Regions from separate parts of the Pseudarthrobacter lactosi genome, predicted to be linked through region 2. Evidence: riboswitches for the same ligand, from Rfam matches in the RefSeq annotation. Region 2 holds a riboswitch; each other region holds the start of a gene.
The links. A riboswitch is a leader RNA that binds a small molecule or an ion and turns the genes downstream of it on or off. The one in region 2 is predicted to bind cyclic di-AMP.

Region 1 (2,192 bases), on a different contig from region 2:
GCGCCCGCAGGCGGCCCCTGTGCGTAATCCGCCCGAGCCCGGAACCATGACTGGCACTGAGCGGCGGCCCGTCTGGACCGCAGAAAAACAGGGTGCAGGACGCACCCGCAACTGTACCGCTTCATCGCGCGGCTTCCGCCTTCACGCGCAAGCAGTCAGCGCAGCCATCTGGCTGCGGGCCGGGCCTCTTAGATGAAGGCAGCCGGGTCGACGGTCTGGCCGTTGACCATGACCTCGAAGTGAAGGTGGCAGCCGGTGGAGGCACCGGTTGTGCCTACCCCTGCAATCTGCTGGCCCTGAGCCACGGCCTGTCCGAGGGAGACACCGATGCTGGCCAGGTGGTTGTAGGTGGTCTTCAGCCCGTTGCCGTGATCGACGACGATCCGGTTGCCGCCGCCGTACGGGCTCCAGCCGGCCTCGGTGACAGTGCCGGAACCGGCGGCGAAGACCGCCGTCGAGCACGCCCCGGTCAGATCAATCCCGGTGTGCATTTCAGCTGCGGCCCCGGTGATCGGGCTGATTCTGAAGCCGAAGGGGGAACTGACGTTAATCGACGCGAGCGGGGCACGCAACCCCGTGGATGGGGATGCCGGCACGGGCTCGGGGGCAGCCTGGAGTGCCTTAACCGCCCCTGCGGACTGCGCCGGGGCAACGGGCGCAGGCGCAGGCTGGGAGGTCACCTCCGGGCGGTCAAAGGTGAGAACAGTTTCAGCTGCTGCCGTGACCGCCGCTTCCGGAGCCGCGGCTGCCACGGCCACTGGCCGGTCCTGGGCCGCAGCGCGGCTGCCGGAGTCAGCCTGCGCCGCGGACAGAGCAGTGAGGGCAATCATTCCCGTGACGGCTGCTGTTAGGCCGAACTGCTGGCCGCGGAGCCGGAACATTGGTTCCTGGAAGAACGGACGGCGGCGTGGTGAGGCAGCGGCCGGAAGGGCACGGCGACGGCCGTGTTTTGGCTGGGCAGGCAAGATAGTGGTCCTCTCGGCGCCGGCGAAGTTAGCTGTCGGATTCGGACGAGTGGACTGTCCGGCTGCCCTGCAGGACGCGATCAGGACGCGCAGTCACAGGGTCGGCTTCACCCCAAGGTGCATCATTACGCACCAAAAGTGGGTCCTCCGCCCCCGCCTGAGAAAGATCAGGTTCAAGGACCGCCGGCGGGGTTTGGCGAAGCGGTCACATCCATACCCGTTGGGGGTATGTGTTTATCCAACTTTAGCGAAGCGTCGGCTTAAGTTACAAATCCGTTATCAAAAGCGCTCTGGGCTTAAGGGGACAGGGATGGTGACTGGCGGGGCACCGGAAGGTTACGCTGGGCGGGACTTGCCCCAGGAAAGACCAGATGGCCCTTCAACGTTCCACGCTTCCACTGCTGGTCCGCAGGCTTGCGGCGCCGCGGGCTGTTCTTTCCTGCCTCGTGATCGTCCTCCTGGTGGCCGCGCCAGTTACCTTTTGTAGTGGACAGGACCACGTGGTGGGGGTGTCCGACCGCAGCCCTTACGCCGCCGCACAGCGCCAGCGCGAGACTGCGATCCCCGGGGGACAGGAGAACCCTCGGGGACGTTCGAACAGAGTGAGCCCGGTCGGAGCCCAATCCGCCTCCGACGTGCTCCGCGGGGTCCCGCGCAGCGGGTGCCACGAGACCGGAGACACCCGGGCAGTCAGTCCACGGTCGTGGCCCGTTGCTGTGACCGACGCGGCGCAGCCAAGGCCAGGAACGCTCATCCCTGATTCCGCGGGCCCGCGCGCCCGGCCCCCGGCATCCCACATCGCCAACAGGCCCCAAGCACCGCTGAGCTGGCAGGCGCTAACCCTAACTCAACTGTCTGTCAGCCGGACATAAAGCACACGTTCTCCCCGTCCGGCCGCGCGAACGCCAGGCCATACGGCCGGCAAGTGGCACCCTTCGACCTGGCTGGCGTAGACACCGCGTGCGGGCCGCCCTTTGGGTCCTGCCTTCAGCGATCAGAAGGAGGCCCGAGAAAGAACATCAGCCAAACAGCCGGCACATCAGAAAACATCAGCCGGTCTCCGCACCAGGTTCCTTCCGTTCAGTATTGGAAAGAGAGAAAGAAATGACACACGGAAGCACCCACAAGATGCTCGATGCGTACCCGAAGGATCTCGGCGGCATCGATCAGCACATGCTCGCCGAATGCATTGCGGCGTGCTTTGATTGCTCACAGGCCTGTACCGCC
Region 2 (2,192 bases):
CACGCAATACTCCAGGGGCCGCCGTCGCGCGGCGGGTCCCGCTTCGGCGCCTAGAGTGGCCGAGGATTTCACCGCGGAAAGGCCCCGCGATTCACAGCGGGAAGCACGCCGCCGCCGGGGACCCTTCCGGCAGATGACGGATTTCGCCGCTGCCAGTGGCCTCGGCCAGAAGGCCGGCATCGCCTTGGCAGCAACAGGCCTGGTTCTCACGGTGACGGTTCCCGTGACCAGCCCCGTGATGGCCACTCCGGCGCCCGGCCAGCCGGCGTCGTCCGTTTCCGCCGCCCCGCAGCCCGAAGTTACCGCCGAAGCCGCCGCCCAAATTGATTTCAGCCGCTCATCAGTGGTTACACAGGGTGATCCCGACGGCAAGCTGAAGCAGCTGCTGAGCGCCCAGTCCGCGGGATCCATTACCCGCGCCGCCTCGGCCGGAAGCCTCGGCTCGCCGCTGGCCCAGCTGGTTACGGCCTCACCCTTCGGATTCCGGGTCAGCCCCATCACCGGCGGCACCGGCGACTTCCACCGTGGCCAGGACTTCGCGGCACAGTGCGGAACCTCCGTCATGGCTGCTGCCAGCGGCACCGTGACCTTCGTCGGCTGGCACCAGTACGGCGGCGGGAACCGTGTTGTGGTGGATCACGGCAACGGCCTTGAAACGACCTACAACCACCTCTCCTCCGCCAGCGTCAAGGTAGGCCAGACGGTCAGCCGCGGCGACGTCATTGCCCTCAGCGGCACCACGGGCGCGTCCACGGGCTGCCACCTCCACTTCGAGGTCCAGATCAACGGCGAAGTCGTTGACCCCACCGGCTGGCTCTGACCCAAATGATGGCAAACTCTCGGATCGCAGCGACGTGCCGTGACCTGAATGTGACATTGGCCCGGAACTCCTGTAACGTCTATAGCGCGTCAACTTTTCCGAAGTTGACGTTCTTGAGTGGATTGCCTAGCTCTGCCACCGCTCAAGGTCCGTTCGCATGACATCGTCTGGCAGGGGCGGGGGAACCAATTTTGGTCTTCGATTCTGAAGGCCTTGGGGTTAAGTCGCAAAGCTTCCACTGTGAAGCAGCGCGGCCGGGTGACTCCCATCCGAATCCGACAGCTCACCTCGCAGGCATTGGGAGAGGCTACCTTCGTGTCTTCACGCCATAATTCTGCGCGCCATCGCGCACAACCGGTTCGCACCAACCCCTTGGACTCCGTGTCCAAGGCAGTCAGTGCTAATGCCGGGACCGTAGGTCGCCAGGCTGCCGTTATCGCAGCTGCTTCAGGTCTGATCCTGAGCATGGGGCTTCCGGCCAACGCCGCGGATACCACCGCCGGCGTTTCCGCCTCTACCGAGTCCGGTTCCGCGCAGACGGCACTCGCCGTAACTGCGGCGCCCACGGCTACCGTTTCCTTCGAGCGCCCCGTGATCAAGACCACGCCGGCACCGAAGGTTGAGACGGTTCGTGCGCAGTCCACGGCCTCCGAAACCGGGGCTCAGGGTGCTGCCGCAACCGAGGCCGCGGCCTCCAAGCTCGCTGACACTGTCTCCTCCGCTGCCGCTTCGGGTCTGGCAGCACTTGCCTACACCGGTATCGGCAACCCCTACGTTTGGGGCGGCACCACTCCCAATGGCTGGGACTGCTCAGGCTTTACGCAGTGGGTCTACGCCCAGGCCGGCATCAGCATTCCCCGCACCAATGCCTGGACAGCCATGCGGCCCACCGCCACACCGGCTCCCGGTGACCTGGTCATGCAGAATGGCGGCGCCCACGTTGGCATTTACGTCGGCAACGGCATGATGATCAGCGCACTTAACCCGTCACAGGGCACGCTGCTGCACTCCGTCGCCTCCACAGGCGGCGGATCCTTCTACACCATGAAGTAGAAGAACCGCGCTTCTCCAGAAACTCTTCGCTAAATCCCCGTTCGGGGCGTGCCGGCGTACCCCCAAGATGCCGGCGCGTCCAAAGCCCTTGGGCTGCCCACGCGGTCCTAAGGAATACGAAAGAGAGAAATTAATGACTACACGTGCAAATGTTGCACGGCACCGCGCCGAGGTCGCCAAGACCAACTCGCTGGCTGTCATTGCCAAGGCTGTCGGCGACAACGCCGGCGGCATGGGTCGCCAGGCTGCGGTTATCGCTGCCGCTTCCGGCCTTGTCCTGACCAGTGGTATCGCTGCGAACGCGGCAGACACCGGAGTC
Region 3 (2,192 bases), on a different contig from region 2:
GATGATGCGCGGCTGTGTGTCCAGTTCCACGTCCACCTCGATGGTGTCGCCGGCGGCGACTCCGGTGAATTCCCGGTTGGCGGTGCTCACCCCGATCAGGTTCTGTCCCCCCATGACCGCGATGCTGCTCCGGTAGCTCTTGCCGTTGATGGTCACCACCACCGGCGGACGCTTGCCCGCGCCGAGAGCCGAGATAACTTCCTCGGGAACCTCGATGCCCGCCTTGTTGCCGCTGCCCAGGATGGTGGTGGTGAATTTCATGGCCCAAGTATGGCGCGGAGCCGCCAGGCACGGAACCCCTGACCGCCACACCGGTAGCCACTGAGCGCCACAGCCACTGACCGCCACACTGGCAGCCCGAGCATTGGCAGCCTTGGCGCTGGTAGCCCGAGCGCCGGGACCCGGGCGCAGGGGAGCCTGGTAAGGCGGAGTCGGCCTAGTACCAGTTGTGCGACAGGTGGAAGTTCAGCGCGCCACACGGTGACTGGTAGCGCTCCTGGATGTAGTTCAGGCCCCAGTTGATCTGCGTGCGGTAGTTGGTGAGGTAGTCCCCGCCGGCGCTTGCCATCTTCTCAGCGGGCAATGACTGGACGATGCCGTATGCGCCGCTGCTGGCATTGGTGGCCGTGGTGGTCCATTCGGATTCCTTGGTCCACAGCGTCTGCAGGCACTGCATCTGGTCAGCGGACCAGCCGTAGGTCGCCAGCTGCCCGGCGGCGTAGGCCTGGGCTCCCGCAGGGTCGTTGACGGCCACAACGGGTGCGGGTACAGGCTCGGGAGCCGGTGCCGGTGCCGGTGCAGCCTCCGGGGCGGGGACCTGCGCAGGTGCCGGTTCGGCAGCCTGGGGCGCGACTTTGATCTCGGCCGGCGCAGCCTCTGGGGTGGCCGGGGCCTGAATCTCGGCGGCTTGGACGCTCAGCTTCGACTGGGCGCTGGCTTCTTCGGCGGCCTGGTTGGCGTTGGCAGCAAGCGACGCGGACTCGGAAGCGTGTGCTGCGGCAGTGACTCCGACCAGCAGGGCGCACGCCGTCGCGAACACCGCGGCGCGCTGGCCCATGGAGGGAATCCGGGCCGCCTTGGACAGTGGGGACATAGCTGCACCGATGCGGGTCTGCTTGCGGTGGCTGGCGGACTTTGTATCGCCCTGCGGACGTGTTTCTACCTTGAATTCAGACATGATGGATCGCCTCTCACACCTGCGGAGTTAGCTGTCGGGTTCGGATGAGGGCATCCGGCCACACGGCACAATCACGTGTTGGCTTAACCCCAAAGGGCACTTGGTGCCCGGGACGGTGGGTCCCCCGCCTCTGCCTCTGAAGACGGAATCCGGGAAGTGGCAGAGCTTGGCGTCATCCGGATATGCGGCCCAATCGGGATCCGCACCTGTTCGACGGTACAGGAGCTGGGCGCTTAAGTCACATTTTGGTAACAGGAATCACGAAGCCGGTGTGTCGCCTTGCTGCACTCCGGCTTCGGTGGTCTGCGCCACGGCTCCGGCGGGGAAGAGTAAGGCAAACTCTGTCCGCCCGGCCCGCGAGGTCACTGCCACGCTCCCGCCGTGGGCCTCCAGGATGGACTGGACAATGGACAGACCCAGGCCGCTGGTGCCCTCAGACGCCCCGGCGCCCACGGCCGGTGCCGTTCCCTTGCGGGCCGCGTCTGCGCGGGCAAACCGGGAGAAAACATGGTCCACGAATTCCGCAGGGATGCCGCCGCCGTCGTCCGCTACGGTCACTGCAGCGCCGCCATCCGCAGACTTCGTAACAGCGGTGACCACGGTGGTCCCGGGCGGCGTATGTTTACGCGCGTTGGAGAGCAGGTTGACCAGCACCTGACGCAATTGGGAGGCATCACCGGTGACGGCAAGCGGTTCGTCGGGCAGTTCAAGGCGCCAGTGGTGTTCCGGGGCTATGACTTTCTCGTCACTGACGGTTTCGATCACGAGTTGGGTGAGATCAACTTCGCTGAGCTTAAGGGGCTGTCCCTCATCGAGCCGGGCCAGTAGCAGCAGATCCTCCACCAGTGTGGTCATGCGTTCGGACTGGCTCTGGACGCGGGCCAGGGACTTCCGGCCGTCCGGCGTGAAGTCCTCGGTCATCCGCATCAGCTCCGTATACCCGCGGATGGCGGTCAGCGGGGTCCGCAGCTCATGGGAAGCGTCGGCAACGAACTGCCGCACCTTGGTCTCGCTC
Region 4 (2,192 bases), on a different contig from region 2:
TCCGATGGTCCGCCCTACCTGGTAAGGGGGGCGGGCCATCAGCTTGTCCGGACGTTGCGGGTACGGCGCCGGAATCTGAATGGTGAGGTGCCGGCGTACGGCCATCCGCCACCTGGTCGGGTCCGAATATCGGGTACAAGCTGTTCCGGCCGCCTGGCCGGCTGCAGCAAGCTGCAGGGCGCAGAGGCTGGTTCGCCGGTTTCCAAATGCAGTGCCGTATATCCAACGATCCCAGGGAGCTCCTCATGACATCGACGCACAACACCCGCACCGCGGGGCGGGGCGGACTAACGTACAAGAGACAGCACTCGCCGTTGGCGCGGTGTTCCTCCTGGTAGGCATCCTCGGGTTTGTCCCGGGCGGCTCCAGCCAGTAGGACCAGCTACAGTTCGCGGGGCACCACTCCGGGGCACTGCTGCTCGGCCTGTTCCAGGTCCCGGTACTGCACAACATCGTCCACTTTCTCTTCGGCGTTGCCGGTGTTGCAGTGGCCCGGACCGCAGCAGGAGCCCGCTCCTACCTGCTCGTCGGCGGCGCCATCTACCTTGTCCTCTGGATCTATGGACTGGTTGTTGACCAGGAATCAGCCGGGAACTTCTTGCCGCTGAACGGATACGACAACTGGCTCCACCTCCTGCTGGGCGTCGGCATGATCGCGCTGGCACTGATTCTCACCAAGGACCGCACTAAGTCACGGACGCACGCGTAGGCCCCAAAGAGGAAGGGCCCAGCGGGCCTGACAGGCGGGAGAACCGAGGGGTGGCGGCCTGCTTCGCAGAACATCACCCCACTCCAATTGGCGCACGCATGGCGAAGTCAAACCGAAACGCCGTTATGCAAATGTGACATCAACGTGGGTTTTCCCGTAGGGTCGGGCGCGTGCCGGGTCTCCGAATGCGGCACTCCTGAGCTGATTGCCTAACTCTGCCGCCGCCTCGGGATCCGTTCGCAAATTCGTCCGGCAGAGACGGGGAAACCAATTGTGGCCTGCTTCGTGCAGGCCTTGGGGTGAAGCCGCGCCTCCAGCTTGCGCTGGAACTGCGGCCGGGTGTCTCCCATCCGAATCCGACAGCTAACCTCGCAGGCAGTGGGAGAGGCCCTTTCATGCCCATTCGCAAAGCTCACGGCCGCCGCCGCGCGGTCCCCGTCCAGACCAGTGCCCTTGCGGTCCTGTCCAAATCCGTCGCTGACAATGCTGGCGGTGTGGGCCGCCAGGCCGCCGTCATCGCAGCAGCTTCCGGGCTCGTCCTGACCAGCGGCATTGCCGCGCAGGCAGCGGACGCCCCGGCCCAGCGCGACGCGGAGCCGACTTCAAACCTTGAACTCGCCAGCCAGGCACAGGCCCCGCTCAGCGCAGATTCCACGGTCCAGATTTCCTTCGAGCGTCCTGCCGTGGAGACCACTCCTGCCCCTGTCGTGGAAGCGCCCAAACCTGTCGCCGTTGAGGCTGCCCCGGCAGCCGTCGCGAAGGCTGCCGCACCGGCCAAGGCTCAAATCACAGTCACCCCCGCTGCTGCCGCGCCGGTGGCCGCCCCGGCAACAGGTGGAGTCAACGCCACGATGGTTTCCTCCGCCTACGCCCAGATCGGCATGATCCAGGACTGCACACGATTGGTGGAAAACGCCCTGGGTGCTGCCGGTATCGCGGTCGGTGACCTCGGTCCGATGCAGTTCATGAACTACGGCACCGTTGTCACAGATCCCCAGCCCGGTGACATGGTGCTGCAGCCTGGCCACGTAGGAATTTATGTTGGCAACGGCCAGGTGCTTAGCTCCGGTCTGAACGGCAAGAACGAAACGGCAGTCCATCCCCTGACATGGATGACATCCAAGGGCGCCGTCACCTTCGTACGGGCAGGCTAGACGGACCATTGAAGGCCCTTCGATTCAATGCCTTGGGGGCAATGAATCACCGGCGTGGTCCCGCCAGGAGATGCTTATGCCGGCGGGCGGGTCGCGTGCAGGAGCGTCTTCCCAAGCCCGCGAAGACGCTCCTGCACGCGAGGTGCAGGAGCGTCCGGCTGCTTATTGCAGGGTGCGAGTTCGCGTTAAAGTTCCGACACGCTCGACCACCAGAAGGGTGTTACGTCGGGCAGCTCAAGTCCGGGTTATAGGCTGCGAACATGCCGTCCGGGTTGTCTCTCCATACCCACGCGTGCAGCGCGAAGGAGCCGGGGAACGGCCCGTCCTCG

Region 1: another riboswitch for cyclic di-AMP. It lies ahead of ACZY0Q_RS16810 (M23 family metallopeptidase); the one in region 2 lies ahead of ACZY0Q_RS10190 (C40 family peptidase).
Region 3: another riboswitch for cyclic di-AMP. It lies ahead of ACZY0Q_RS13835 (aggregation-promoting factor C-terminal-like domain-containing protein); the one in region 2 lies ahead of ACZY0Q_RS10190 (C40 family peptidase).
Region 4: another riboswitch for cyclic di-AMP. It lies ahead of ACZY0Q_RS17070 (NlpC/P60 family protein); the one in region 2 lies ahead of ACZY0Q_RS10190 (C40 family peptidase).

The regions. Positions count from the first base shown of each region.
Region 1 is NZ_JBVAYS010000003.1:690,982-693,173, forward strand. Features, by position in the region: gene ACZY0Q_RS16810 (M23 family metallopeptidase) at 189-965, opposite strand; cyclic di-AMP (ydaO/yuaA leader) riboswitch at 971-1,147, opposite strand; gene ACZY0Q_RS16815 (four-helix bundle copper-binding protein) at 2,070-2,192, shown strand, end outside.
Region 2 is NZ_JBVAYS010000002.1:55,549-57,740, forward strand. Features, by position in the region: gene ACZY0Q_RS10185 (M23 family metallopeptidase) at 1-820, shown strand, start outside; cyclic di-AMP (ydaO/yuaA leader) riboswitch at 969-1,131, shown strand; gene ACZY0Q_RS10190 (C40 family peptidase) at 1,202-1,873, shown strand; gene ACZY0Q_RS10195 (C40 family peptidase) at 2,007-2,192, shown strand, end outside.
Region 3 is NZ_JBVAYS010000003.1:79,528-81,719, reverse strand. Features, by position in the region: gene ACZY0Q_RS13840 (DUF1905 domain-containing protein) at 1-261, opposite strand, end outside; gene ACZY0Q_RS13835 (aggregation-promoting factor C-terminal-like domain-containing protein) at 437-1,177, opposite strand; cyclic di-AMP (ydaO/yuaA leader) riboswitch at 1,183-1,335, opposite strand; gene ACZY0Q_RS13830 (sensor histidine kinase) at 1,436-2,192, opposite strand, start outside.
Region 4 is NZ_JBVAYS010000003.1:744,605-746,796, reverse strand. Features, by position in the region: gene ACZY0Q_RS17075 (DUF4383 domain-containing protein) at 413-709, shown strand; cyclic di-AMP (ydaO/yuaA leader) riboswitch at 916-1,097, shown strand; gene ACZY0Q_RS17070 (NlpC/P60 family protein) at 1,105-1,863, shown strand; gene ACZY0Q_RS17065 (hypothetical protein) at 2,084-2,192, opposite strand, start outside.